Regions from separate parts of the Indioceanicola profundi genome, predicted to be linked through region 3. Evidence: predicted binding sites of a transcription regulator. Region 3 holds the regulator's gene; each other region holds the start of a gene.
What was found. The regulator PhoB, encoded in region 3, activates phosphate uptake and scavenging genes when phosphate is short. The targets are predictions, from matches to a motif close to TNTCATAAAACTGTCA.
Positions count from the first base shown of each region.

Region 1: the regulator PhoB is predicted to act here: its motif matches at 5,924-5,939, upstream of oppB (oligopeptide ABC transporter permease OppB).
Region 2: the regulator PhoB is predicted to act here: its motif matches at 7,945-7,960, upstream of DOL89_RS22420 (PhoX family protein).

Region 1 covers NZ_CP030126.1:2,290,219-2,300,049, forward strand. The annotation lists gene DOL89_RS10935 (sulfotransferase family 2 domain-containing protein) at 72-767, opposite strand; gene DOL89_RS10940 (isovaleryl-CoA dehydrogenase) at 853-2,025, opposite strand; gene DOL89_RS10945 (GNAT family N-acetyltransferase) at 2,203-2,694, shown strand; gene acnA (aconitate hydratase AcnA) at 2,778-5,483, opposite strand; gene oppB (oligopeptide ABC transporter permease OppB) at 6,020-6,943, shown strand; gene DOL89_RS10960 (ABC transporter permease subunit) at 6,960-7,874, shown strand; gene DOL89_RS10965 (ABC transporter ATP-binding protein) at 7,895-8,947, shown strand; gene DOL89_RS10970 (ABC transporter ATP-binding protein) at 8,956-9,831, shown strand, end outside.
Region 2 covers NZ_CP030128.1:243,286-253,116, forward strand. The annotation lists gene gspD (type II secretion system secretin GspD) at 1-647, shown strand, start outside; gene DOL89_RS22395 (cache domain-containing protein) at 1,398-1,841, shown strand; gene DOL89_RS22400 (GDSL-type esterase/lipase family protein) at 1,927-3,258, shown strand; gene DOL89_RS22405 (PilN domain-containing protein) at 4,341-5,417, shown strand; gene gspM (type II secretion system protein GspM) at 5,414-5,998, shown strand; gene DOL89_RS22415 (GDSL-type esterase/lipase family protein) at 6,052-7,422, opposite strand; gene DOL89_RS22420 (PhoX family protein) at 8,020-9,831, shown strand, end outside.
Region 3 covers NZ_CP030126.1:2,607,158-2,616,988, reverse strand. The annotation lists gene DOL89_RS12450 (substrate-binding domain-containing protein) at 1-680, shown strand, start outside; gene pstC (phosphate ABC transporter permease subunit PstC) at 821-2,287, shown strand; gene pstA (phosphate ABC transporter permease PstA) at 2,280-3,593, shown strand; gene pstB (phosphate ABC transporter ATP-binding protein PstB) at 3,599-4,402, shown strand; gene phoU (phosphate signaling complex protein PhoU) at 4,480-5,205, shown strand; gene phoB (phosphate regulon transcriptional regulator PhoB) at 5,288-5,992, shown strand; gene DOL89_RS12420 (hypothetical protein) at 6,033-6,746, opposite strand; gene fzlA (FtsZ-binding protein FzlA) at 6,849-7,517, opposite strand; gene DOL89_RS12410 (GNAT family N-acetyltransferase) at 7,771-8,223, shown strand; gene DOL89_RS12405 (undecaprenyl-diphosphate phosphatase) at 8,240-9,043, opposite strand; gene DOL89_RS12400 (NAD(P)-dependent oxidoreductase) at 9,437-9,831, shown strand, end outside.

The DNA of each region.
Region 1 (9,831 bases), 320 kb from region 3:
GCGAACGGCGGGGCCAAGTCCCGCCGCACCACGGGATATAGGTGGTCTCTCCGGTTACGGAACCCATTGTTTCAGCAGAACCGCTCCCGCGCGGCTGAATAAAACCGCATCTCTTCCGCTGCGGCGGCTTCCAGTCGGGCCATCAGGGCGGGATCGCCCTTGATCCGCGCCACCTCGTCCGCATAGGCAGGGAAGTCGTTGATATTCTGGACCGGCATTGCGAGATCGCGGCCCAGCAGGCGGGACAGGCGCGATATCCCCTCCCCCATCTCCTCGTGGAAGCCGATGAAGTCGAAATCCGCGGGCGTGACGTTGCGGAAGAACCGGCGGGTCAGGTCGGCCCTGATCCATTCCATATTGGCGAAGGCCGCGATGTCCGGCTGATGCTGGGCGATGTAGCGGACCATAGGATGGTCCGGGTCCTGCACGCTGCGCCAGTAGAAATAGAGGGAGATGATCCGGTCCACCGGATGGCGCAGGAAGGTGATCCGGGCGGCATTGGTCAGCCGGTCGTACTTACGCAGCCAGAAATGCCCATGCACCGCCTGCTTCCCGGCCAGCCAGGGATAGCCGCTGGCGAGCGCATCCTGCAAGAAGCCGTCCGGGTCCAGATGCATCCTCGCGGTCGGGCTGGCCGGGAAATCCTGATAATCCTGGAACAGCCCCCTGCCATAGGTGCCCTTCAGTGCCGAGAGCAGAGAAATGCCGCCGCATTTGGGCGTATGGACGGAAATCAGCTCGATCCCGCCCGATCCGGTATCCGACATGAAAAAGGCCACCCTTCCCGACATGCACGCAACCCGTGCGCGGCGGGAGGATGGCCCTGGTCCTATGACCCCTGCAAGTGATCAATCAGTGCGTTTCGCGGAACAGCTCCCGCCCGATCAGCATGCGGCGGATTTCGCTGGTGCCGGCGCCGATCTCATACAGCTTGGCGTCGCGCAGCAGGCGGCCTGTGGGGTAGTCGTTGATATAGCCGTTGCCGCCCAGGATCTGGATGGCGTCCAGCGCCACCTGAGTGGCCTTTTCCGCCGCCAGCAGGATGGCCCCGGCGGCGTCCTTGCGGGTGATGCGCTTGGAATCCGCCGCCCGTCCCACGGCATAGACATAGGCGCGGCAGGAGTTCAGCGCGACATACATGTCCGCCACCTTGCCCTGGATGAGCTGGAATTCCCCGATGCTCTGCCCGAACTGCTTGCGCTCGTGGATGTAGGGCACGACGATGTCGAGGGCGGCCTGCATGATGCCCAGCGGCCCGGCCGCCAGCACGGCCCGCTCATAATCCAGGCCGGACATCAGCACGCGGACGCCGCCATTGAGCTGGCCCAGCACATTCTCCTCCGGCACCTCGCAATCCTGGAAGACCAGCTCGCCGGTGTGGCTGCCGCGCATGCCGAGCTTGTCCAGCTTCTGCGCGCAGGAGAAGCCCTTGAAGCCCTTCTCGATCAGGAAGGCTGTGATGCCCTTCGGCCCGGCCTCCGGATCGGTCTTGGCATAGACCACCAGCGTATCGGCGTCCGGCCCGTTGGTGATCCACATCTTGGTGCCGTTCAGCACATAGCGGTCGCCCCGCTTCTCCGCCCGCAGCTTCATGGAGACCACGTCGGACCCCGCCCCCGGCTCCGACATGGCCAGCGCCCCCACATGCTCGCCGGAGATCAGCTTGGGAAGATAGCGACGGCGCTGCTCGTCGGTGCCGTTCAGGCGGATCTGGTTGACGCAGAGGTTGGAGTGCGCGCCGTAGGAGAGGCCGACGGAGGCGCTGGCGCGGCTGATCTCCTCCATCGCCACCATGTGCTCCACATAGCCCATGCCGGCCCCGCCCCATTCCTCCTCCACCGTGACGCCCAGCACGCCCAGGCTGCCCATCTTGGGCCAGAGGTCCATGGGGAACTGGTCGGTGCGGTCGATCTGCTCGGCGCGCGGCGCGATCTCGTCGGCCGCGAAGGTGCGCACGGCGTCGCGCAGCATGTCGGCCGTTTCGCCAAGGCCGAAATCGAACATGGGCAGGCTGTTTGAAAGCATCTCGGGATCGTCCTCGCCTCTGGTCCGGATCGTCTCATCCGGAACGAATTTTCCGGCACAGTACCGGGGCGGACGATGCAGGGGAAGCCTGTTACAGATGCCGCACGGAAGCAGTTTCCGACTGTGCGCCGCCTCACCCATAGTACAGTCTGGGCGCACGATCTGGCAGGTGTTGCAATGACGGAGCGCGCTCCCTCCTCGATCCGACTGGCAGGCCTGGAAGATGCGCCTGCTCTGTTCGGTCTGCACAAGGATTGTGTCCGCACCCTGTGCGCCGATGCCTACTCCCCGCTGCACATCGACAGATGGTTCGAGGAGCGGACGCCCGACATCTACGCCCCCTGGCTGAAAGCCGGAAGGATTTGGCTGGCCGAGACCGGGGGAGAGATGGCCGGCTTCACCGGCGCTGTCGCTGGCGAAATCACATTGCTTTTCGTCCGGCCCGATCTGGCCGGGCGCGGGCTCGGCCGGCTGCTGTTCGAATTCGCATTGATGCGGGCAGCGGAGGATTTCGACGGCCCGATCACCGTGGTCGCCACGTTGAACGCCGTACCCTTCTACCAGCGCCACGGATTCCTAGCCGAGAAGGAAACCTTCTTCGAGCGTGGTGGGCTGCGCTACCCCGTGGTCAGGACGCGGCGCTGCCTTGCCGAAGCGGCGCCCCGGTAACGGAGCACCGGGCAAACGAAAAGGGCGGTGGTTTCCCACCGCCCTTCCGTACCGCTCGGCAAAGCGCCGGGATGTCCCGCCGCTTACTCGGCCGCCTGCTTCTCGGAAGCGAGGCCGCGCAGCACGTACTGCAGGATGCCGCCGTGCTTGTAGTAGTCGACCTCGTCCAGCGTGTCGATGCGGCAGAGCAGGTCCACCGTCTCCTTCGACCCGTTGGCGCGGGTAATGGTCATCTTTAGGTTCATGCGCGGCTTCAGCCCGGCTTCCACACCCTCGATGTCGAAGGTCTCGGTGCCGTCCAGCTTCAGGCTCTGGCGGGTCACGCCGGCCTGGAACTGCAGGGGCAGAACGCCCATGCCCACCAGGTTGGAGCGGTGGATGCGCTCGAAGCTCTCCGCCACCACGGCCTTCACGCCCAACAGGCGGGTGCCCTTGGCCGCCCAGTCGCGCGACGATCCGGTGCCGTACTCCGCACCGGCGATCACCACCAGCGGGGTGCCGTCGGCCTGGTACCGCATGGCGGCGTCAAAGATCGGCATGACCTCACCGGTCGGGATGTACTTGGTCACCCCGCCTTCGACGCCCGGCACCATCTCGTTCTTGATGCGGATGTTGGCGAAGGTGCCGCGCATCATGACTTCGTGGTTGCCGCGGCGGGCGCCGTAGCTGTTGAAGTCCTCCGGACGCACCTGATAGCTCAGCAGGTATTCACCCGCCGGGCTGGACTTCTTGATGCTGCCGGCCGGGCTGATGTGGTCGGTGGTGATGCTGTCGCCCAGCAGCGCCAGGGCGCGCGCACCCTTCACGTCGCTGACGGCGTCGGGGGTCATGGTGATGCCCTCGAACAGCGGCGGCCGCTTCACATAGGTGGAGTTGTCCTGCCACTTGTAGGTCTGACCCTCCGCCGTCTCGATGGTGCGCCACTGCTCGGGCCCCTCGAAGACGTTGGCGTAGCGGGACTTGAACATCTCCGGCGTCAGATACTGCCGGATGGTGTCCTCGATCTCCTTGTTGCTCGGCCAGATGTCCCGCAGATAGACGGGCTGGCCGTCGCTGCCGGTGCCGAGCGGCTCGCGGGTCAGGTCCATGTGCATGGAGCCGGCCAGCGCATAGGCCACCACCAGCGGCGGGGAGGCCAGGTAGTTGGCGCGGACCTGCGGGTTGACGCGGCCTTCGAAGTTGCGGTTGCCGGACAGCACGCTGGCGACGGTCAGCTTGCCCTCGTCCACCGCCTCGGCGACGGGCTCCGGCAGCGGGCCGGAGTTGCCGATGCAGGTCGTGCAGCCATAGCCGGTCAGATAGAAGCCGACCTCGTTCAGGTACTGCTGCAGGCCCGACGCCTCCAGATAGTCCGTCACCACCTGGGAGCCGGGGGCGAGGGAGGTCTTCACCCAGGGCTTCCGGGTCAGGCCGCGCTCACGCGCCTTCTTCGCCACCAGACCGGCGGCGACCAGGACGGAGGGGTTGGAGGTGTTGGTGCAGCTCGTGATGGCCGCGATCACCACATGGCCGTGGTCGACCGTGTAGTCGGCCCCTTTCACCGGGGTCGGCTGGCTGGTCGGCCGGCCGGCCACGTCGGTGGCCAGGAACTTCGCGAAGTCGCCGGCGGCGGTGGAGAGCTGCACGCGGTCCTGCGGGCGCTTCGGGCCGGCCAGCGAGGACTCGACGGTGGAGAGGTCCAGCTCCAGCGAGTCGGTGAAGACCGGATCGGCGGCGCCCGGCTCCAGCCACATGCCCTGGGCCTTGGCATAGGCCTCGACCAGCTTCACCCGCTCCGGATCGCGGCCGGTGAACGCCAGGAAGCGGATCGTCTCGGCATCGATCGGGAAGATGCCGCAGGTGGCGCCGTATTCCGGAGCCATGTTGCCGATGGTGGCGCGGTCGGCCAGCGTCAGGTTCTGCACGCCGGGGCCGTAGAACTCCACGAACTTGCCGACCACCTTCTTGGCGCGCAGCATCTGCGTCACGGTCAGCACCAGGTCGGTGGCGGTCGCACCTTCCTTCAGCTTGCCGGTCAGCTTGAAGCCGACAACCTCGGGGATCAGCATGGAGACCGGCTGGCCCAGCATGGCCGCCTCGGCCTCGATGCCGCCGACCCCCCAGCCCAGGACGGCCATGCCGTTGACCATGGTGGTGTGGCTGTCGGTGCCGACCAGCGTGTCCGGATAGGCCACGGTGGCGCCGTGCTGGTCACGGTCAGTCCAGACGGTCTGGGCCAGATACTCCAGGTTCACCTGGTGGCAGATGCCGGTGCCCGGCGGAACGACGCGGAAATTGTCGAAGGCCTTCTGGCCCCAGCGCAGGAACGCATAGCGCTCGCCGTTGCGCTGGAACTCCAGCTCCACATTCTCCTCGAACGCCTTGGGCGTGCCGAAGGCGTCCACCATCACCGAGTGGTCGATGACCAGATCGCAGGCGGAGAGCGGATTGATCTTGGTCGGATCGCCCTTCAGGTCGGCCATGGCCTCGCGCATCGCGGCCAGATCGCAGACCGCCGGCACGCCGGTGAAGTCCTGCATCAGCACGCGCGCCGGGCGATAGGCGATCTCGCGGTCGGACTTGCGGTTCTTCAGCCACTCGGCAACGGCCTTGACGTCGTCGACGGTCACCGTGCGCCCGTCCTCGAAGCGCAGCAGGTTCTCCAGCAGCACCTTCATGGAGAAAGGCAGGCGCGACACGTCGCCCAGCGTCTTCTCCGCTTCCGGGATGCTGAAGTAATCGTAGCTCTTGCCGGCGACCTCGAGGGTGCGGCGCGTTTTCAGGCTGTCTTGGCCGGTGATCGTGGACACGGGGACTCCTCCATCGGGGTCGGATCGTCACCTGGGACCGGCTTGATGCCCGTCGTTGGCCCGGCTCCAGCGTCCGGGGCGCGGGCAGTGCGCCGGGGTGGCATTTCGGGGCGTGGTTTAGCGCGTTTTCCGGGCGGGATCAAATGCGGCGCGGGCATGGCCGCGCGGTAAGCCTTCGGCGGCGCAGCACGCTGGTCCGGATGAACCTCGCTGCATTGCAATAATCCTTTCGACCTAGAAGCATGCGGATGCCTGCCCGATAGCCCGACCCGGCGGTCATGGCCGCCTGTATCCGGCCCATACTCCACAACCCGCGCCGAAGAGATTTGCGACTCAGAAACTTGCGCCTGATGGCGGGATTCGCTGCTTCCGTTGCGCCCGCGCGAAGGTGGTCGCTAATAATCTCTCTTTGATGGGGCCGCGGTTGACAGCACCGTTTTTTTCACAGAAACGTCATGCCCGGCCGAGCGGGTTGCGCCCTGGGCATGGCTCGTTTGTGCGGAACGCCAGGGCGCGGGTTGGAGGGAATCCTTCGAATGTTGTCTTATGCTGTCCGGCGCCTGCTGGAAGCGATCCCCACATTGTTGGTGATCGTCGCCCTGGCGTTTTTCCTGATGCATGCCGCTCCCGGCGGCCCGTTCGACAGCGAGCGGGTGCTGCCGCCGGAGATCGAGGCCAACCTGAAGGCCGCCTACAACCTGGACAAGCCGGTCTGGCAACAGTTCCTGATCTATCTCGGGAACGCGGTGCAGGGTGATTTCGGCCCCTCCTTCACTTATAAGGACTTCACGGTCAGCGAGTTGCTCGGCACCGGGCTTCCCGTGTCCATGCGCCTTGGCCTGACCGCCATCCTGCTGGCGGTGATCGTGGGCTGCACCATGGGCATCATCGCTTCCATGCGTCAGAACACGGCGGCCGACTATACGGTGATGGGCTTCGCCATGGTCGGCATCACCATCCCGAACTTCGTGATGGCGCCGCTTCTGACCCTGATCTTCGGCATCTATCTGGGCCTGCTGCCGGTGGCCGGCTGGGGCGGCGGGTCGATCCAGAACATGATCCTGCCGGTGATCGCGCTGGCCCTGCCCCAGATCGCCATCATCAGCCGCCTGACCCGCGGCGGCATGATCGAGGTGCTGCGCAGCAACTTCGTCCGCACCGCCCATGCCAAGGGCCTGCCGGAACGGCTGATCATCTGGCGGCACACGATGCGCGCCGCACTGCTGCCCGTCGTCTCGTATCTCGGCCCGGCCATCGCCGGCCTGGTCACCGGCTCCGTGGTGATCGAGCAGATCTTCGGCCTGCCCGGCATCGGCCGCTACTTCATCCAGGGCGCCATCAACCGCGACTATACGCTGGTGATGGGCACGGTGATCACCTACGGCTCGCTCATCGTGATCATGAACCTGCTCGTGGACCTGATCTACGGGCTGCTCGATCCGCGCGTCCGCTACGACTGACAGGTTGGACCCTCCAATGGTGCATCAGATCACCGGGGGCGCGGACCGCTCCCAGCTCATCGAAAAGGCCTCCGAGGAGGTCCAGGGCCGTTCGCTCTGGGACGATGCCCGCCGTCGCCTCTTCGCCAACAAGATGGCCGTCGCCAGCATGATCGTGCTGGGCATCATCGCGCTGATGGCGATCTTCGCCGACGCGCTGAGCCCGCACGATTACGACGCGGTCTACTGGGAAGCCATTGGCATCCCGCCGACTTTCGAGAACAGCCACTGGTTCGGCACCGACGCCAACGGCCGCGACCTGTTCATCCGCACGCTCTACGGCGCGCGGGTGTCGCTGATGGTGGGCATCGTGACCACCTTCGTGGCGCTGATCATCGGCGTGACCTACGGCGCAATCGCAGGATATGTGGGCGGTCGGGTCGATGCGATCATGATGCGCATCGTGGACGTCATCTACTCCATGCCGCTGATGTTCTTCGTCATTATCCTGGTGGTGGTGTTCGGGCGGAACATCCTGCTGGTCTTCGCCGCCATCGGCTGCGTCGAGTGGCTGACCATGGCGCGCATCGTGCGCGGCCAGACCCTGTCGGTGAAGCGCAAGGAGTTCATCGAGGCGGCGCGGGCGGCCGGCGTGTCCAACGGCGCCATCATCCGCCGCCACGTCATCCCCAACGTCATCGGCCCGGTCATCGTCTTCATGACCCTGCTGGTGCCGGTGGTGATCCTGGTGGAAAGCTTCCTGTCCTTCCTGGGCCTGGGCGTGCAGGAGCCGATGACGAGCTGGGGGGTTCTAATCTCCGAGGGTGCGGCCCAGATGGAGAATGCGCCCTGGATGCTGATCTTCCCGGCAGTCTTCCTGGCCGTGACGCTGTTCTGCTTCAACTTCATCGGTGACGGTCTGCGCGACGCGCTGGACCCGAAAGACCGGTGACCGGGAGGACGTATCAGGACATGACCCCAGTTATCGAAGTCCGCGACCTCCGCGTCCGGTTTTCCACCCCCGACGGCGAGGTTTCGGCCGTCAACGGCGTTTCCTTCGACGTGAATGAGAGCGAGTGCGTCGGCATCGTCGGCGAGTCCGGCTCCGGCAAGAGCCAGCTCTTCATGGCCATCATGGGCCTGCTGGCTAAGAACGGCAAAGCCACCGGTTCCGCCAAGTTCCGCGGGACCGAGCTGATCGGCATGCCGGTTGCCAAGCTGAACAAGATCCGTGGCGAGAAGATCGCCATGATCTTCCAGGACAGCATGACCAGCCTGACGCCGCATCTGAAGATCGGCCGTCAGATGACCGAAGTGCTGATCGAGCACAAGGCCATGTCCGAGGCCGATGCTCGCAAGCGCGCGCTGGAAATGCTGGACCTGGTCCGCATTCCGGAGGCCGCCCGCCGCCTGAACCAGTATCCGCATGAGCTGTCGGGCGGCATGCGCCAGCGCATCATGATCGCCATGGCGCTGCTGTGCGAGCCGGACATGCTGATCGCGGACGAGCCGACCACCGCGCTGGACGTGACCGTGCAGGCCCAGATCCTGGACCTGATGGCCGATCTGAAGCGGGTCACCAAGGCCGCCATTGTGCTGATCACCCACGATCTCGGCACCGTGGCCGGTCTCTGCGACCGGGTGCAGGTGATGTATGGCGGCCGGTTCATGGAGACCGGCGACGTCCGGCAGATCTTCTACACGCCGCGGCACCCCTACACCGCCGGCCTGCTGCGCTCCATGCCGCGCCTGACTGAGGACCGCCGGGACACGCTGTACGCCATTCCGGGCCAGCCGCCGAACCTCCAGCGCCTGCCCTCCGGCTGCCCCTTCCAGGAGCGTTGCGAGTTCGTGCACCAGCGCTGCGTGGATGAGCTGCCGATCCTGCGCGAGGTGGGCGGCGGCCAGACCAAGGCCTGCCATCTGGAAAGCCTGGAGAACCCGGTGACCGATCCCGCCGCCCCGTCCGTGCCGGTGCGGGAACTGGCAGGGTTCGTCGAAGGCCGTCAGTCGAAGACCGCGTGATGGGACACATGAGCACCGAACTGCTGCGCGTTGAGGACCTGAAGGTCCATTTCCCCATCCGCACCGGCGGAGTCGTCTTTGGCAAGTTCACCCCGCTGAAGGCCGTGGACGGCGTCTCCTTCACCCTGATGGCGGGCGAGACGCTGGGCATCGTCGGCGAGTCCGGCTGTGGCAAGTCCACGCTGGGCCGCGGCATCCTGAGCCTGATCAAGCCGACTGACGGCAAGGTCGTGTTCATGGGGTCCGAGCTGACCAGCGTGGCGGCGGAGACGCTGCGCCGGCACCGGGCGGACATGCAGATCGTCTTCCAGGACCCGCTGGCCAGCCTGAACCCGCGCATGACGGTGGGCGACATCATCGCCGAGCCGCTGACCGTGTTCGAGCCCAAGCTGACCGGGGAGCAGCGCAAGGCCAAGGTCAAGGACATCATGTCCAAGGTCGGCCTGCTGCCGCAGATGATCAACCGCTACCCGCACGAGTTCAGCGGCGGACAATGCCAGCGCATCGGCATCGCCCGGGCGATGATCCTGAACCCGAAGCTTGTGGTCTGCGACGAGCCGGTGTCGGCGCTGGACGTGTCGATCCAGGCGCAGATCGTGAACCTGCTGATGCAGTTGCAGGAGGAGTTCAACCTCTCCCTCCTCTTCATCAGCCACGACCTCTCCGTGGTGCGCCATGTCAGCCACCGGGTGATGGTGCTGTATCTGGGCAAGGTGATGGAGATCGCCGACCGCGACGCCATCTACGCCCAGCCGCTGCACCCTTACACCCAGGCCCTGATCAGCGCCGTGCCGGTGCCCGACCCGGATCTGGAGAAGAACAAGCAGCGCATCGTTCTGGGCGGCGACCTCCCCTCCCCCATGAACCCGCCGTCGGGCTGCGTC
Region 2 (9,831 bases), on a different replicon from region 3:
CAACGGGCATCGGCGCGGTATTCCCGGGCTTCAACTATGTTCTCACCACCTCCGATGCTGTCGGCGTGATCAGTTTGCTGGACAGCGTCAGCGACGTGAATGTGATCTCGTCGCCGCAGTTGATGGTTCTGGATCACCAAACGGCGGCTCTGCAGGTCGGCGACCAGGTTCCGGTCGTGACCCAATCGGCGCAAAGCGTGGTCAATCCGGACTCGCCGATCGTCAACAGCATCGACTATCGCAATACGGGCGTGGTGCTTCAGGTTACGCCGCGGGTGAACGCCAACGGCTTGGTCACGCTGGAGATCGACCAGGAAGTCAGTGACGTGGCGCGGACAACAAGCTCTACCATCAATTCACCCACGATTTCCCAGCGGCGGATCGTTAGCTCGATTATAGTTCAAGATGGCGAAACCATCGCGTTGGGTGGCCTGATCCGGCAGAACGAAACCAACGGGCGGAGCGGCATACCGCTGCTGTCCGATCTTCCGATCATGGGGCCTCTGTTCCGGACAACCACCAAGGCGACAGCGCGCACAGAGCTGTTGATTCTGCTTCGACCCAAGGTGATCCGCAACACCACGGACGCACGTACGGTAACGCAGGAACTGCGGGATAGGATGCGCGCAATCAAGCCGCTCGAGTAATGGCTTTCAGGCAGCGGGCTGACGGGACACCGGCGAAGTCATGGGGGCTAACGCTCCTGGGTGGGCGACGGGCTCTTCTCGATGAGCCAGGCATTACTTTGAACAAAGCAGGTAAAATGATCCGCAAAAAACGTATCTAGCTCGACGGAGTCACGGCCTTAAGTTCCTGTTTTCCTAAGTAGTTGAAGCATTGCTCGCAAGCAGCCGTGACGAACCTGGCGGGCGTCAAAGCAGAAACGCAACCCCTCTGGCTTACCTAGAAGGAAGGCGGCCAAATCGAACAGGCAGCGTACCGCCTCAAATCAGCTGGTCTTTCGTGTGCTCTGAATCGGCCTCCTCAAATACAGCCGCCCCTGACCAAGGTCGAGGGTTGCCAAGGAAGGAAACAGAAGTGACAATTAGGCGTCTGTGCTGATTTGCCGCTTGGCAGATTACTTGGCCACGCAGCAAACGAAGTAAAAACAGGCGCTTTGGCGCCTGGGAAACAAGCTGCACCGGAAGGATCGATGATGATCTACGTCGTGCTTGTTCCGCACCGAGTTCACCGGAACCGGACAGGGTGCGGCTAAGCCGCCGTCCTTCCCGCATAAGCAAGAACTATCTGTCCCAGTCGGGGCTCTGTGCTGAAGTAGACAGCATCGGGCTGGTCAGGGCGGGATCCATGCCAGCTCACGGCCCGTTTTGAGCACCCTCAGCGCTTCTCTTTGCGGTGGGGAGCACCAGTAGAAAACAAATCGAACGGAGGAAACCATGCGTGCACCAGTTGCCCTGCTTTCTGCGATCTTTCTGATGCAGGCTGTTCCAGCCTTTGCAGCTGAATACGGCACCGCCGACGAGGCAAAGGCCATGCTTCAAAAGGCCGTTGCGGAAGTGAAGGCCAACAAGGAGGAGGCGCTGCAAAAATTCAGCCAGGGGCAGGAAGGTTTCAAGGATCGCGACCTTTATCCATTTTGCGGCGGCCCGGACGGCATGTTCACGGCCCATCCCACGCTGGTCGGGAAGAGCCTTCGGGATCTGAAGGACAAAACCGGCAAAGCACTGGGCGAAGAAATCTATAAGACCGCCGAAGAAGGCGAAATCAACGAGGTCAGCTACATGTGGCCGCGGCCGGGCGAAACGGAGCCCGTCCAAAAGATCAGCTACGTGACCAAAGTCGCGGACCAGGTCTGCGCGGTTGGCTACTACAAGGAATAAGGGTTTCCTGACAGTCGGGTCCGAGAGGGCTTCACCATCGACGAGCGGTGCAGCCAGCAACGAACATGTCGTATGGGAGGATATCATGATGAACATTGGCTGGATCAGCCGCCGCAGCAGCTTGAAGGCAGCCGCTGCGGCAGTGGCACTCATGATGTTTGCGGGCTTTACCCCAGCTACCGCCAATGACGACGACCGGAGCTATGGTCGTGGGCATGGGCGAGGGGAGTGGGTGACAGCTTGGGGCACATCCTATCAGCGAACCAGCACGACCACCCTCACCGACGCTACAATCCGCATGATCGTGCGACCGACCTTGGGAGGAGATCGTATCCGCATCCGGATTGACAATACCTTCGGCGGGTCCGATCTGCAGATCGGAACGGCGAGTGTCGGCGAGCGCATCCAAGGCCCGCTGTTGGCCGAAGATTCTATTCGCGTTCTGACGTTCGACGGGTCGACCAGCGTAACTGTTCCTGTCGGGGGGGTGGTTTATAGTGACCCAGTAAATTTGCGAGTCGGTGCGCAGCAAGATCTAGGCGTCAGCTTGCATGTGATGGGCAGTATCACGCCCAGCGAAGATGCCAATGGATTCACAACTAACTATTATACGGAAGACGCTGGCGGAGACCAGACCAGGAACGAGAGTGGCGAGACATTCACGCAAACCACCGTGTCACGTTGGTTTGTCAAGGCGGTCGATGTGATGCCGCATGAGCCGGCAAGCGCGATAGTGGCGCTGGCGGATTCGATTACAGACGGTACTTGCACCACTGTAGACGCCAATGAACGTTGGGAAGACATAGTGGCCCAACGTTTCGATTTCCTGAACACGGCTAATAATGGCGCCGACAAGACGGGGAGGGGGCGCAAGCGCCAGGACGATACATACAACCGGGCTATTGTTAATGAGGGTATTGCGGGGAATACAGTGCTGACTGGGGAAACCTTGACTGAATTCCCGCCGGTAGACAACCCACCCGGCTTGGAGCGGCTTGAGCGCGATGTGTTCTCTCATTCAGGGGTGAGTCATGTAGTGCTGTTCGAAGGCACCAATGACATCCGACGTGAAGCAACAGCCGACGAGTTGATCGCGGGCATGAAGGAGATCATCCGTCGCGTCAAGGCGGAAGGGTTGGAGATTATTGGCACGACAATCATCCCGCGCCACAATCGCCCGCCGGTCGAAGGTAATTCGGGCTGGAACGAGGAAAAGACGGCCATCCGGAATCAGGTAAATGCCTGGATTCGGCATGAGGCGGACTTTGACGCGGTGATCGACTTTGACAAGATTGTTCGCGATCCGAGGAACCCGGACCTGCTCAAGCCAGAATTCAATTGCGGGGATGGCATCCATCCCTCTCCCTACGGCTATTACGTGATGGGCAAGTCGGTCAACCTGGGCATTTTCAAGTAATGCGGGATGCGGGGCTGGCTCTTCCAGTCCCGCAGACCTCGGTGCCGGAAAATGATTCAGGCCGTACCCGCTGCGGGCTTTCCGGCAGCACAGCGGCCTCCCGCGGAGGATGGCAACAAGTTGCGTTTCAAAAGGGCGTTATGGTTGATCTGGTTCTTGCCTGCCAAATCAACTCCGCTTGCAGGCCCTAGTCGACGTGCCCTGGCTCTATGCAGCACTACGCCGGAGAATGCGGCCGTCGACGCGCCAATCTCCTTACGCGGTACGTTCAATCCGCGCGGTCCGGAGGAAGAACCGCCAGCCTTGTGTCGTCACTTTCGATTCCGGTTCGCCGTTGGTCTGGCGTGGCGGCACTGCGCCGGCAACCGATTGTGAAGAGCCTATATGGAGCGAGTCGGACGGCACTGACGTTCCGATCGTGGCCCATGCCACAGGCCCATCCAGAAAGCGCAGCTGCTGATCACGCCCGATCTGGTCAGGCTGTTCAAGGCAGACGTCACTCTGCCAGCGCATAATAACCGAATTGCTGAAGATTCCGTCAATCCGGTCTCCGCTTGCCTCTTTGATCGCATCCAGGAAGTGCCGCCGGGCACGCGGTGCCTGCAGCCGCTCTATCGCGAGCTGGTTCCCCTAGGTGCTGAGAAGAAGGGAAATGAGGGACAGGAACAACCGCTATTAGGATAGTGGAGCGCCTTGCCCCCACGAGCAGCTGGGCACGGACAGACGATAAGATCAGTTCGGCTGATGCCTTTTCACCCCGCTGGTGCCACCATAATCGGGAAGTCACCGCCCCCCGCTTTTGCAATGCGGCCTATGCCGCTGTAGACAGGGCAGACGACATAGCCTTTTTCCCCCGTTCCATGCTGTGTCTCGTTCCCAGGCTCATCGGCTGGGACTGGCGGTTACCCCGATACCAATCCTCCTATAGCAGCTGTCATCAGCCCGGCTGAAACAAGGACAGGAATGGTTCTTGTGGACAGGCAGAGTTTCGTCCGATTTTTTACCGGATCCATTAGACTTCCTAGTCAGGACAGCCCGATAAGGGTGCTGCTAACCTGAATGCCGCATTAGGGAGAGACACGATGGTATCCGTGGGAAGCTTCCTCCAGCCGGCTAAGGTGGCCGCGGCATGGTGGCTCTCTGAACTGGCTGGCCTGGTTCCGGATCGGCTGCGCTCGCTTCCCCGTCAAGGCGGAAGGCTGGTTCTGCGCCTCGGCACGAACGGCGCAGACTTGCTTGTCGAAGGAGGGCGGGAGAGCAAGCTAGCTGGCCATATCACCTTTCAAGAGGCAAACCGTGCGTCGGTCTGTAAGCTCGTCGTACAGCTGAATCCAGAACGCGAATGCGCGGCGCATCTGCAGCTGCCTGCGTCATCTGCGCTCCGGACGACGATACAGCTCCCGATTGCAGCGGAAACTAACCTGCAGGAGGTCATCGATTTCGAGATGGATCGACAGACGCCGTTCCGGCCGGAACAGGTCTATACGGCCTCGAAAATCGTGAACCGAGACCCGACCAACCACATTCTTACGGTGGAACTTACGCTGGTTCTGCGCAGCCTCGCGGATGCCGCAATCCAGCGGGTCGCGACGATGGGCATCACGCCCAAGCGTATCGAGATCGCTCGGACGAAAGGCCAAGGCGCGGATCAGCTCGAAGTACCAAGCATCGCCGACCGGAGCGGAAAGGCCCGGGACCGCTTAACGCTTGTACTGGGCGGCCTCGCAGCCATACTCGCGATGACAGCACTCACCATTCCAATCCGGGAGGCGAAGAGGGCGGCCGCGGCAGCCGAACGGGAGTTCGCAGAAGTTCGGGCCACGGCCGAAGCCGTTGCGGATGTCTCACAGAAGCTCGAAGCGTTGCGCGTCGAAGCGGGTTATCTTGTGAGGCTGAAGAATGCAAAGCCGATGGCATCCGATATCCTGCTGGAGATCACACGACTGATTCCAGACGACGCTTGGCTTACCGAACTCGAAATCGCCAGCGACGAAATCCGGGTTAGCGGCTATGCCCGCTCGGCATCCGGTTTGGTGGGGACCCTCGAGGGCTCTAGCCTTTTCCGTGAAACGGCTTTCCGGGCGCCGGTGATGCTAGATACGAAAGCCGAGCGGGAGCGTTTCAGCCTGTCGGCCCGAATCGATGGAGCAGCGCCATGATGCACAACGTATCGCCTGGCCTGCGCCGGCTTCTTGCCGTGTCCATCCTGATCGCGTTCGTCTCGCTGATTTGGAGCGCGGCGATCGAACCAGCGCTGAAATCATATACAGAGAATGTGGCGCAGACGGAGCGTATGCATGCTGCTATTGCGCGTAGCCGCGCATCGGCAAACAAGCTCGAGAAGCTGCGGGCCGATCTTGAACGGGCAAAAGAAAGCCAAGCTGGCCTCGGCGGGTTCCTCGACGCCAGCAATGAGTCAATCGCGTCGGCCGAGATGCAGGATCTTATCCGGAATGCCGTAACTGAAATGGGTGGGGACCTGCGCAGCACGCAGATGCTCAATGCCGTTGAGGAAAGCAGCTTCCGGCGGATCACGATGGAAGCGCAGCTGGCGATTGACATTGAGGGCTTCCGCGATCTCCTCTACGAGCTGGAAGCAGCAACGCCCTATCTCTTCGTCGATGCGGTGATCGTCAGTTCCCGCCCGCCACGTCGGCGGGCTTCCCAAGCAGATGGCCAGTTGGACGTCACGCTCACCGTATCGGGGTACGTTCGCCCGGTGGAACAGGTTTCAGGCTAACAAAAAGTCCAGAGCAGTCTCCTGCTCCGGACTCCAGCCACGCAGTCATACGCCTAGTCTTTGTAGGCATGCCGTTTCGGCGCAAGGATACGAATATCCACTGCCTCGGACATGGCAAGATAGCCAGGGCGGTTGGGATGAATTTTGTCGATCACAGCCGTCGTGCTGTTGGGCTGGTACTGCGGAAGCAATTCGCCGGTCGCGGGATCCGTCGTAACGGCGTCGAAATCTGCGACGCTATCGAAAATATCTGCGGTACGGATGAACTCATTGACCGCCTTACGCTGAGCATCGGTTTCCGGGGTGCCGTAGCCCGCGTTTGCTGCTCCTAAAGTCGAGGTTACCGTGGCCTGGATCACTTTCAGACCTTCGGCCCGCATGCGGCGCACTCCATCGCGAATGCCGGCGATGATCTCTTCGGCGACGGCCCCGTTGCCAAGGTCGTTGGTGCCTTCGAGCCAGATCACGGCGGAAACACCGGAATGGCTGAAGACATCCTCATCCAAGCGTTCGAGAGCAGCCGGACCGCCGGCAGGGCTATCGGTGAGAATGCGATTCCCGCCGACGCCAGCATTTACTACCGAGACCTTATCGCCGTAGACCTCGCGAACACGGCGCGAGAGGAAGTCCGGATAGCGGTCGTCCCCGTTCAAGGTCGAACCCGTTCCGTCGGTGATGGAGTCGCCAAGGGCCACGAGAACCTTGGTGTCGGCAGAGGCCAAGGCGTCTACGCCATCTAAGAAGTACCAGGAGGTCGTGGTGTAAGGGAATGGAAGGGCCGTCTCGTCGTGGCCGTGCGATCCAGAGCCCGGGGGACTGACATAGGAGGTCTGCACGGCTTTCGAGTGCCACGTCATGGGGCCGGTCGTTCCCACCGCGTGGAAGCTCACGGCCAGCTTGCGCCCTTGAAGGATCTCGTCATCGCGAAGATCGGCATAGTCCTGGTGAATTGGGTCGCTATAGATGATTTCACCAGGCTGGAGGGTGACGCTCCGCTTCCCGCCGAAGGTGACGCGCTGGTTCGTGCCTTCGACTACGGCACCACCACTCTCATGTAGGCCGAGATAGATGCCGTCGAATGTTACCGGACGGTCGCCAAACTTGTTTGTAAAGCGCAAACGGAACCGGTCGCTCCAGATATTAGGGCGCACGATCAAGCGGAAGGTCTGATCATTGGCGCCAACTTCAGGCAGCCCAAATGCGAATGTGAGATCGGGCTGGTTAACAGCTGTTCCGGTCGGGTAGGTGCCGTGCGCAGACGCAATCCAGGTTGCGGCCCAGTCCTCCCGCCCGCCTTTATTGTCATCCTTCCCTTTCCTGGCATCTGCACCTTGGGATATCAACATCACTGTAGCGAGGGCGAAAGCGGCAGCCGCAGAGCGGAATATCGTCCGGCGGCTCATTTGATTGCCGAATGGATCCATGTGCTCCTCCCTGTTTCTTCTTACTCAAGGGTTGGCGATAAGAAGCATCCTCAACTTCTGTCCATCCCACAGCATCGGGTTCGGTGGTGGAACGAACAATCCAAGCCCCATGCTATTGACCGACAGAAGCGTAGCAGTGGATCTGTCGTAAGAACGAGGCGTGCGTAAAATAGATACATAAACCAACGGCAAATACATGGGACGTTAGGAGACTAACCCTGATAGCTTCCAGCTCCGGCGCGGCCTTCTTGCTGAGTCTGCGCGAGGACACACAAATATCGGCCACCCATAAATCGCATGTCAACAACCCATCTGGCACAATGGCCCAAAACCGCGCATGCACCGTAGTGGGGCAAATGCCATAAATACTTGCGCCTAATCCCACACGCTAATGAGTATTTCGGGCCGCATGTGAGCCAAGAATTGCGATCGCGGGATCGCGTGACGTTACACGTGCTCGCGCGCAAGGGTGCATTCCAAAATTGAGGAGAGGACGGCGCCTATTTGTAGTAGTCATTGGCTTTTCAACTCACTGTAACATAGATGTCTTCGGCCGCTCAGTAGATGAACCCATGAATTTCTGGGCAGGAGCCGTTCATGGACACCTATCAGAGCTTCCGCGACAAAGCCGCCGATGCGGCCAATGCCGAACAGCCGCAGGAAGGGTTGGACCGTCCTGATTTCGCCGGTCGCGGCCTGCAGGAGAGCAGCACATTTGCCACAAAGCTGGCCGCGGAAATCGATCGCCGCGTTCTGCTGCGCGGGGTGGCAAGTCTTCCCGTTCTGACGGTCGCCGCTGGCGGCGCCGCTTCACTTCTGGCCGGGGAAAGCGCGCTCGCTGAAAACCTTCCCCGGAAGCTCAACCCGGACCGGCTGCCCTTGACCTTCCAGCCCGTCGGAGAGACGACCGAGGACGTGATCACGGTGCCCCAGGATTACTATTCCAGGGTCCTGATCCGCTGGGGCGATCCCTTGTTCGAGTATGTCGAGCCCTTTGATCTTGAGAACCAGTCCGGTCGGGACCAGGCCCTGCGCTTCGGCTTCAATTGCGACATGGTGATGGGATTTCCCCTGCGGCGTATCCGGAGGCGCACGGCCTCCTACATCCTGGCCGTGAACCATGAGTACACGGACGGGCGCCTGATGTTCCCGGACTATCCGGACGGCAGCGATCCGGACGCCGTGCCGACCCGGAACCATGTGGAAACCGAGTGGGCGGCGCATGGCATCTCGCTGGTCCAGATGAATCTCCGCGGCCGCAATTGGGTGTACAGCAACCGTAGCCCCTATAACCGCCGCCTCACGGCGACCAGCGAGTATCTGCTGACCGGGCCGGCCGCCGGGAACCCGCGCCTGGTGACGCCGGCCGATCCGACCGGGACAGTGGTGCGCGGCACCTTGAACAATTGTGCCGGCGGCCGCACGCCCTGGGGAACCTACCTGTCCTGCGAAGAGAATATCGACCAGTATTTCGCGAACCGCAGCCAGATCACCGATCCGATCATCCTGTCCGACCACACCGACTACACCATCTCGGAAGGCATGACCGGCCGGCGGTGGGAGCTGTACGACCCGCGATTCGATGTCTCCACGCCGGAGGGCATCCATGAGCCCTACCGCTTCGGCTGGGTGGTCGAGGTCGACCCGTACAATCCCCAGGACATCCCGAAGAAGCGAACCGCCCTTGGCCGCTTCAAGCATGAGGGATGCCAGGTGGTCCGCGCCCTGGATGAACAGGTCGTGGCCTATAGCGGCGATGACAGCCGCTTCGAGTATGTCTACAAGTTCGTGTCCAGCGGCCGGTTCGACCCGACGAATCCGCGCGGCGCCGCCAATCGTGACCTGCTCGACGCCGGCACGCTCTATGCCGCGCGCTTCAACGAGGACGGCACCGGCCAGTGGCTGGCGCTTGATCTGGACCACCCGGATACCGGGCCCATCCTGCGCAATGCCACCTATATGGATGCGGACGGAAACGCCGCGGCGCCGCGCTTCCCCTCCCAGGCAGAGGTGCTGATCAATGCGCGGCGCGCCGGCGATGCGGTGCAAGCCACGCCGATGGACCGGCCGGAAGACATTGAAGCCCTCAAGGACGATGAGCTGCGCGGCAACGGCATGGTCTATGTAAATCTGACCAACAACACGCAACGCACCGACGATGGCGGCAGCACGACGCCCCCGCCGCCGGGCTCCCGGCCCAATATCCGCGTGACCAATGCCGCCAACCCCCGCGCGCCCAACCCCGCCGGCCACATCATCGAGATCAGCGAGGATGGCGGCGACAACGCGGCAACCAGCTTCCGGTGGCGCATCTTCCTGCTGGCGGGCGATCCGCAGAACCCGTCCTTCGCCAATCCGGAGGATGGCGAACCGCAGAATGTGGATGTGCAGGGCACCTTTGATGGCAGC
Region 3 (9,831 bases):
CGAAGAAGCGCGAGTCCTTCAACCTGACCAAGGCCCAGCTCTTCCAGGCCCTGGCAAAGGAGGTCGAGGTCGACGGCCAGATCGTCGCCAACCCCTACAAGACCTGGAACCAGATCGACTCGTCCTTCCCGAACGTCCAGATCGAGGTTCTCGGCCCGCCGCCGACGTCCGGCACCCGCGACGCCTGGGTCGAGCTGGTGATGGAAGAGGGCTGCAAGGAATTCCCGGCGATCAAGGAGCTAGGCAAGGATCGTCACGCCGCGGTCTGCAAGACCATGCGCGAGGACGGCGCCTTCATCGAGGCCGGTGAGAACGACAACCTGATCGTTCAGCGCCTGGACGCCAACCCGAACGCCTTCGGCATCTTCGGCTTCTCCTTCCTGGAGGAGAACCTGGACCGTATCGACGCGAACCCGGTGGGCGGCGTCGAGCCGAGCTATGAGACGATCTCCAGCGGCGACTATCCGGTCTCCCGCTCCCTGTTCGTGTACCTGAAGAACGCCCATGTCGGCGTCATTCCGGGCCTGAAGGAGTTCGTGACCGAGTACACCAGCGACCGCGCCTTCGGTCCGGACGGCTACCTGGCCGACAAGGGCCTGATCGCCCTCCCGGACGATGAGCGCTCCAAGGTCACCGAGACCGTGAAGAACCTGACCCCGATGTCCAAGCCGACCTCGTAATCGGGTCCATGCCGTGCCGGTGAGTGCCGGCACGGTTTCCGGTGGGACCCGGCGGAAAGCCTCTCGGCGCCGCCGGGTCCTTGTCGCTTGAGAAGCGACCCATTATTGGTTTTTCCCTTTTCCAACAACCGCGTGTGACGATGTCCGCTTCACTTACAGTCGGCATCCTGCTGATCCTGTCCGTAATAGGGTACTGGATGGGCCGTTCCCGCGCGGTTGCCGTGGCGGGCGGGCGGATCGCCTCCCTTCATTCGGTGCCGAATTATTACGGCCTCTACATCGCCATCTGGGCCGGGCTGCCGGCGCTGCTGCTGCTGCTATTCTGGGTGGCCGTCAAGTTCCCGCTGATCGAATCGATCGTGCTGGACTCCCTGTCGCACGAGATGATCGAAGCCTGGGCGCGTGTCATGGTCTCGCCTTCCGACCTGGAGGCGCTGTTGCAGCGCCTGCCCAACCTGGAAGAGGCGGCGCTGACCACGACGCAGGAGCAGCTGTTGCTGATCAACATCGGCAACATCGCGGCCGGTCAGGCGCAGTATGTGAATCCCGCGGTCGTGGATGTGCTGCGCCCCGCGGCGGAGCATTACAACCAGCTTCTTTCGCTCAGCAACTGGGCCGTCTTCGCCGCCTGCATGGCGCTGGCGGCGGCCGGGCTGTTCCTGGGCCGGCAGCGCATCTCCCCGGAGTTCCGGGCGCGCAACAATGTGGAGCGGGTGATCAACTGGCTGCTGATCGTCTGCTCGCTGATCGCGATCCTGACCACCGTCGGCATCGTGCTGTCGCTGCTGTTCGAGAGCGCCCGCTTCTTCGCCCAGGTCTCGCCCGTCGAATTCCTGTTCGGCCTGCATTGGAGCCCGCAGACGGCGATCCGCGCCGATCAGGCCGGCGCGTCGGGCGCGTTTGGCGCCATCCCGCTGTTCACCGGCACCCTGCTGATCGCCACCATCGCCATGACGGTGGCCCTGCCGGTCGGCCTGATGTCGGCCATCTATTTGTCGGAATACGCGCCCCGCCCCGTCCGCTCCACCATCAAGCCGGTGCTGGAGATCCTGGCCGGCATTCCCACGGTGGTCTACGGCTTCTTCGCCATCCTGACGGTGGCGCCGGTGATCCGCGACCTGGGCGCGGCGATCGGACTCGACGTCTCCTCCAACTCCGCGCTCGCGGCGGGAGTGGTGATGGGCATCATGATCGTGCCTTTCGTCTCCTCCCTATCGGACGACGTCATCAATGCGGTCCCGCAGAGCCTGCGCGACGGTTCCTACGGGCTGGGCGCCACCCGGTCGGAGACGATCCGGCAGGTGATCCTGCCCGCGGCGCTGCCCGGCATCGTCGGCGCCTTCCTGCTGGCGGTCAGCCGCGCCATCGGCGAGACCATGATCGTGGTCATGGCCGCCGGCCTGCAGGCGAACCTGACCTTCAATCCGCTGGATGCGGTCACCACCGTGACCGTGCAGATCGCGTCCCTGCTGGTGGGCGACCAGGAGTTCGACAGTCCGAAGACGCTGTCGGTGTTCGCGCTGGGTCTGGTGCTCTTCGCCGTGACCCTGCTGCTGAACGTCGTCGCCCTGCGGATCGTGCAGAAGTATCGGGAAAAGTATGACTGACATGGCCTCACCCATCGCGGCGAACCTGTCCTTCCACACCTCCGAAGCCGCGGAGAAGCGGCTGCGCCGGCGCTATGCGGCGGAGCAGCGGTTCAAGATCTACGGCATCGTGGCCGTGGCCATCGCCTGCCTGATGCTGGTGGTGCTTCTCGGCACCATCCTGCGGGAGGGCGTGACCGCCTTCTGGCAGACCTCCATCCGGCTGGAGGTGACGCTGGACCGGGAGGTGATCGATCCCCAGGGAACCGGCAACCCGGCCGACTTCGACCGCGGCGCCTTCCAGGATATGGTGCAGGACGCGCTCTATGCCCGTTTCCCGGATGTCGAGGGGCGGCGGGAGCGGCGGCAGCTTCGTGAGCTGATCAGCCCGGTGGCCGGCGTCTCCCTGGCCGCGCGCGTGCTGGCCGAACCGTCGCTGGTGGGCCAGACGGTGGAGTTCTGGGTGCCGGCCTCCGACCCGATCAACCAGCTCAACAAGGGCAAGATCGACCGGGACGCGCCGGAGGCGAACCGCCCCGTCAGCGATCAGCAGGTCGCCTGGTTCGATACGCTGGCGGAGAGCGGCGACAGCCGCACCGGCTTCAACAGCACCTTCTTCTCCTTCTCCGACAGCAACTATCCCGAGCTGGCGGGCATCTGGGGGGCTGCGGTCGGTTCCTTCTACCTGCTGCTGGTGACGCTGCTGCTGGCCTTCCCCATCGGGGTGGCCACGGCGGTCTATCTGGAGGAGTTCGCGCGGAAAAACCGGTTCACCGACTTCATCGAGGTGAACATCAACAATCTCGCGGCCGTGCCCTCCATCGTCTTCGGTCTGCTGGGTCTGGCCGTGTTCCTCCAGTTCTTCAGCCTGCCGCGCTCCTCACCGCTGGTGGGCGGCATGGTGATCGCGCTGATGAGCCTGCCCACCATCATCATCGCCGCCCGCGCGGCGCTGAAGGCGGTGCCCCCCTCCATCCGGGAGGCGGCGCTGGGCATGGGGGCGTCCAGGCTTCAGACGGTGACGCACCATGTGCTGCCGCTGGCCATGCCGGGCATCCTGACCGGCACCATCATCGCCATGGCGCAGGCCCTGGGCGAGACGGCGCCGCTGCTGATGATCGGCATGAACGCCTTCATCACCGAAGCGCCGACCGGCCTGCTGGACAGCTCCGCCGCTCTGCCGGTTCAGATCTTCATGTGGGCCGACCGGCCGGAGCGCGGCTTCGTCGAGCTGACCTCGGCGGCGATCCTGATGCTGCTGATCTTCCTGGTGCTGATGAACAGCATCGCCATCTTCCTGCGCAAGAAATTCGAACGCCGGTGGTGATCACAATGGACACGAACATCATGAATGCATCCGCCGCCGACACTGCGCCCTATACCGTCAAGATGCGCGCCGAGGACGTGAAGGTCTATTACGGCGAGAAGCGGGCGCTGCACGGGATCAATGTGGACATCCGCCAGAACGAAGTGCTGGCCCTGATCGGGCCGTCGGGCTGCGGCAAATCCACCTTCCTGCGCACCCTGAACCGGATGAACGACACCATCGACATCTGCCGGGTGACGGGCACCATCACGCTGGACGACGAGGACATCTACGCCCCCAAGCTGGACGTGGTGCAGCTCCGGGCACGGGTCGGCATGGTCTTCCAGAAGCCCAATCCGTTCCCGAAGTCGATCTTCGAGAACATCATCTACGGTCCCAAGCTGCACGGTCTGGCCACCCGCCGGGACGAGCTGGACGCCATCGTTGAGGCCTCGCTGAAGCGGGCCGGCCTCTGGAACGAGGTGAAGGACCGGCTGCACGAGCCCGGCACCGGCCTGTCCGGCGGCCAGCAGCAGCGCCTCTGCATCGCCCGCGCCATCGCGGTCAGCCCGGAAGTGATCCTGATGGACGAGCCTTGCTCGGCCCTCGACCCGATCGCCACCGCCCATATCGAGGAGCTGATCGACGAGCTGCGGGAGGCCTTCACCATCGTGATCGTCACCCACAACATGCAGCAGGCCGCCCGCGTCTCCCAGCGCACCGCCTTCTTCCATCTCGGCGACCTGGTCGAGGTGGGGAATACGGAGGAGATCTTCACGAACCCGCGGGATGAGCGCACCCAGGGCTACATCACCGGCCGCTACGGCTGACCGGCATTGCGACCGGCCCCGGAACGGGGCCGGATTCCCGCCCCGCCTTCAGGACACGCAGACAAGCGAGCGCCTCCATGCCCACGCAACATACCGTCAAGGCCTTCGAGCAGGAACTCCAGCGCCTGTCCAATCTCATCACCCAGATGGGCGGCGTGGCGGAAGCGCAGATCGAGGCCGCGGTCCAGGCCGTGGCGCGCCGCGACGTCGATCTCGCCGGGCGCGTCATGCAGGGCGATACCCGGCTGGATGATTACGAGCGCCAGATCGAGCAGGAAGCTGTGCGGATGCTGGCCCTTCGGCAGCCCATGGGAATCGACCTGCGCGAGATCCTTGGCTCCCTGAAGATCTCCGCCGATCTGGAGCGGACCGGCGATTACGCCGCCAACATCGCCAAGCGCTCCATCGCGCTGGCCCAGCTTCCGGCGGTGCGCCCGATCTCCGCCATTCCGCGCATGGGGCGGCTGGTGCAGGAGATGCTGAAGGACGTGCTGGACGCCTACATCGACCGCGATGTGGAAAAGGCCATTTCGGCTTGGCACCGGGACGAGGAGCTGGACGACCTCTATACCAGCCTGTTCCGCGAAGTCCTGACCTACATGATGGAGGACCCGCGCAGCATCACCCCCTGCACCCACCTGCTCTTCATCGCCAAGAACCTGGAGCGGGCGGGCGACCACGCCACCAACATCGCCGAAACCATCCACTTCCTGGTCAAGGGCTATCCCCTGACTGCGGACCGGCCCAAGGGCGACGAATCCAGCTTTGCCGTGGTGGAGCCGAACGAGCCTATCGCCGACTGACTGCCCGCCGGGGCGGCGTCCGGGTGCTGCCCCGACCCATTCTCCGCGATACTGACTTGACCCGGGAAACGGACAAGAAAAGATGAACTCCGCCCTCAAGCCGCTGATTCTGATCGTGGAGGACGAGGTCGATCTCGTCACCCTGCTGAAGTACAATCTTGAAAAGGAAGGTTTCCGCGTCGCCGCGGCCAATGACGGCGAAGAGGCGCTGCTGCTGGCCAACGAGCAGACGCCGCACTTGGTCCTGCTGGACTGGATGCTGCCCTTGATGAGCGGTCTGGAGGTCTGCCGCCAGCTCCGCCGCAATCCGAAGACCCGCGAAATTCCCGTCATCATGCTGACCGCGCGGGGGGAAGAGGCGGACAAGGTCCGCGGCCTCAACAGCGGGGCGGACGACTATATCTCCAAGCCTTTCAGCCCGACGGAGCTGGTGGCCCGCATCCGCGCCGTGCTGCGCCGCTCCAGCCCAGCCTTGTCGGAGGAGCTGCTGCGTTTCGCCGACGTGGTCATGGATCTGGCGGCCCACAGGGTGCGCCGCGACGGCCGCGACGTGCATCTGGGACCGACCGAGTTCCGCCTGCTGCGCCATTTCATGCAGCATCCTGGCCGTGTGTTCTCCCGCGAGCAGTTGCTGGACATCGTCTGGGGGCACGACGTGTATGTGGAGCCCCGGACGGTGGACGTGCATATCCGCCGCCTGCGCAAGGCGCTGAACGAGGACGAGTTCCCGGATCTGATCCGTACGGTGCGGTCGGCCGGCTACGCGCTGGACGCCAACGCGGACTGAGGAAGCAGGAAGGGCGGGGCATGACCCCGCCCTTTTCCGTTCATTCCTTCGGCGGCAGGGCGAAGGCGCCCATGGAGACGCGGGCGCTGAGCTTCAGCTTGTCCTGAACCCCGCCCTGGACGCTGGCCTTGGACTCCGCGACCATCATACGATCGGCGGCATAGGGCTGGGGCGGGTGACTCTCGTGCTCGAAGAAGTCGATATTGGCGACGCGGAACTGCCGGTCGGGGAAGGCTCCGTTCAGGCGCTTCAGCTCCTCATTCACCTTGGCGTAGATGTCCGCGCGCAGCTTGCTCTTCGCGGCCTCGACCTCCGCCAGGGTGGGGTCGAAGGCGATGCCGCCGACGCGGAGCTGCAGACCCGGCCGGCTGACCTTCTTGGTCTTGTCGCCCAGGCCCGCCAACTGCGGCTCCGGCAGGCGCGCCTGGATTTCCGCCTGCCAACGCTCAAGCCCGGCATCGTCATGCATGCGGTCCATCCGTACGATGCGCCACTCCCCCTCGCTGGTGACACCCTGGGCGGCCTTGACGATCTCGGCGCGGAGGTTGGCCGCATCCGTGCCGCTGCCGGCAGCGTCCACGATCAGGGTGACCAGCGCCGTCTCCGACCGGACCCAATCCTCGGCGGACAGGTTCAGAGAGATCATGTCCACGAAGGGCTGCGGCGGAATCACCACCTGGGCCTTGGCGGGTGCTGCGAGGGCAAGCCCGGCGGCAAGGGCCAGGGCGGGAAGGGTGAGACTATGGCGACGCATTCGTTCCTCCGTTGTCGGCGCCTCGTGCTGACCGGGAGTAGAGCCGCGGAAGGCGGCGGAAATGCGACGGAGCCGGGGCGGAACCCGATCGAAAGGGCGGCTTCAGAAATCCAGGTCGGCATAGTGCTTCGGCGGAACCACGCCGGGCACATTGTCGGCCAGCAGCGAGCGGAAGGCCGGGCGGCTCTTCACCCGCGCGTACCAGCTCTTCGCCTCCGGATGCTCGTCCCAGGGCACGTCGCCCATATAATCGATGGTGGAGAGCTGAGCCGCCGCCGCGATGTCGGCCAGGGAGAAATCATCCCCCGCCAGCCAAGTCCGCCGTTCCGACAGCCAGGCGATATAATCCAGGTGGTAATGGATGTTGGCATGGCCGGCGCGGATGGCCTGGGGGTAGGGCTGCCCCTGGCCGGACAGGCGCTTGTACAGCTTCTCGCCCACCAGATTGTCCGTCACCTCGGCCCCGAACTTGACGTCGAACCAAGCGGAAAGACGCCGCACCTCCGCCCGCACGGCCACGTCCCGGCCCAGCAGACTGCTGTCCGGATAGGCGTCCTCCAGATATTCGCAGATGGCGAGGTGATGGGCCACCACCAGCCCGTCCTCCTCCACCAGCACCGGCACCTCGCCGGCGGGATTCAGCATCAGGAACTCCTCCTGCCGCTCCCACGGTTTCACCATCTCCGCCGTGAACTCCAGGCGCTTTTCGGCCAGGGCCACGCGGACTTTGCGGGAGAAGGGCGACAGGGGATGATGGTGAAGTGTGCGCATCCAAGAGCCTATGCTGACCGGGAATCGGTGCAACAGCCGCGGTCACCGGTTAACTCCCGTGTGCCACAGCGAATCGAGAAAGGGAAGCGCCCGCCGGCCCCTTCCATCCGAAGGTGGAGTCCCGCACCGGCTTACCCCTTCCGAAAGGGATGGGCGCCTGCGCTGCGGGGGCGGGATGACGGGGGTGCTCCGCCTGCGGTATCCAAGGCTCTGCGGCCTGGAAGGGCCAAGAGCCAGGAAGAGGGGACATGACATGGACGCCGATATCACCATCGCCCCCGTAACGGCTGCCGACGAAGCCGAATGGCGGCGGCTCTGGGCCGGCTATTGCGCTTTCTACCAAGTGGACCTGCCGGAGGCTGTGACCGCCGGCACCTGGACCCGCATCCTGGACCCGGAATCGCCGGTGCACGGGCTGATCGCGCGGGGGCCGGACGGAAGGGGCGTCGGGCTGTGCAACTATGTCCTCCATGAGAACACGTGGAGCTTGGCTCCGGTCTGCTATCTGGAGGATCTGTTCACCGATTCCGTCTTCCGCGGCAAGGGCATCGGTCGGGCCATGATCCAGCGGCTCCAGGCCCTGGCGCGCGCCCAGGGCTGGCGGCACGTCTACTGGCACACGAACGAGGACAACAAGACCGCCCGCGCCCTGTATGACAAGGTTGCCGGGGGGCGCGATCCCTTCGTCCGCTATGTGCTGAAATAGACCACGGCGCAGCCGGTCAGAGCAGGAAGAACGCCAGACCCAGCGTGCCGAGGGCGATGCGGTACCAGGCGAAAGGGGTGAAGCCGTACTTGCCGACGAAGGCGACGAGGCTCTTCACCACCAGCAGCGCCGAAAGGAACGCAACGGCGAAGCCGACGGCGATCATCCCGACCCCGTCGAAGGTCAACACGTCGCGGTTCTTGTAGATATCGTAGGTGGCGGCCCCCAGCATGGTGGGGATGGCGACGAAGAAGCTGAACTCCGCGGCGGCGCGCCGGTCGACGCCCATCATCAGCGCCCCGATGATGCTGGCGCCCGAACGCGACACGCCGGGGATCAGCGCCAGACACTGGAACAGCCCGATGCGCAGGCTCAGCCCGACCGGGAACTCCTCCACATAATAATGGCGGGGTTGGGGGACGGCCCGTTCGGCGATCAGGATCAGGATGCCGCCGACCACCAGCGCCACGCAGACGATGACCGGGTTGAACAGCACCCCCTTGATGAAGCCGTGCAGCGTGGCCCCCAGCGCGGCGGCCGGCAGGAAGGCCAGGATCACGGCGGCGGCGAAGCGGCGGGCGCCATTGTCGAAGGGCAGGCCCACCAGCACCTTCCAGAGCTTGCCGAAATAGACGATCAGCACGGCCAGCACGGCGCCGAGCTGGATCACCACCTTGAACACATCCTCTGCCTGCCCCTCGAACCCCAGCAGGTTCGCCAGCAGGATCAGGTGTCCGGTGGAGGAGACGGGGATGAATTCCGTCAGCCCCTCCAGAACGCCCAGGATGACGGCGTTGAGGTACTGGCTTGCTGCATCCATGGGCGCGGGTCCGGCGGCTGAGGGCGTGTTTGTCTGGCGGGCCTTATAGCAGGCCGGGCGTCAGGCTGGCGAGTATGTGCAACGCGGTATGAGATCGTGAGTTGCCCATATCATGAAGATGTCATTCAGATGCCATTTTTCAGTTAAAACAACTGCCTAGGTGCATTAAGGTCCGGATCGGACCTATTTGCTGCATCTCGGCGGATTTTGCCCGTGATGCTGAGGCTGGCGCAACACAGTCATGCGCCGTGATTGGTCAACATGGCTGACCTATCGGCAAAAAAATGCTGGATGCGGGGCTCTGCGGGATTTATATGGACTTCTGGCTGTGAAGCGCCGGAAAGCCTTGTTCGTGGGCTGCCGGCCAAGGGTCCGATCGGCGGGAGTTGAGAGATGGCGCAGACGAAGATGCTTGGGTTCGTGCATACCGGGCAGCGCATGCCCGATAAGCGGAAGGCGGAGCTGCGCGCCCAGGACTTCCAAGAAATCTACGCCCGATTCAGCGACCAGAGCGCGCAGGAACAGGCCGGCCGCTGCTCCCAGTGCGGCGTGCCCTTCTGCCAAGTGCACTGCCCCGTTTCCAACAACATCCCCGACTGGCTGAAGCTGGTCGCGGAGGGGCGGCTGGAGGAGGCCTACGAGGTCTCGCAGGCCACCAACAACTTCCCGGAAATCTGCGGCCGCATCTGCCCGCAGGACCGGCTGTGCGAGGGGAACTGCACCATCGAGCAGTCCACCCACGGCGCGGTCACCATCGGCTCGGTGGAGAAGTACATCACCGACACCGC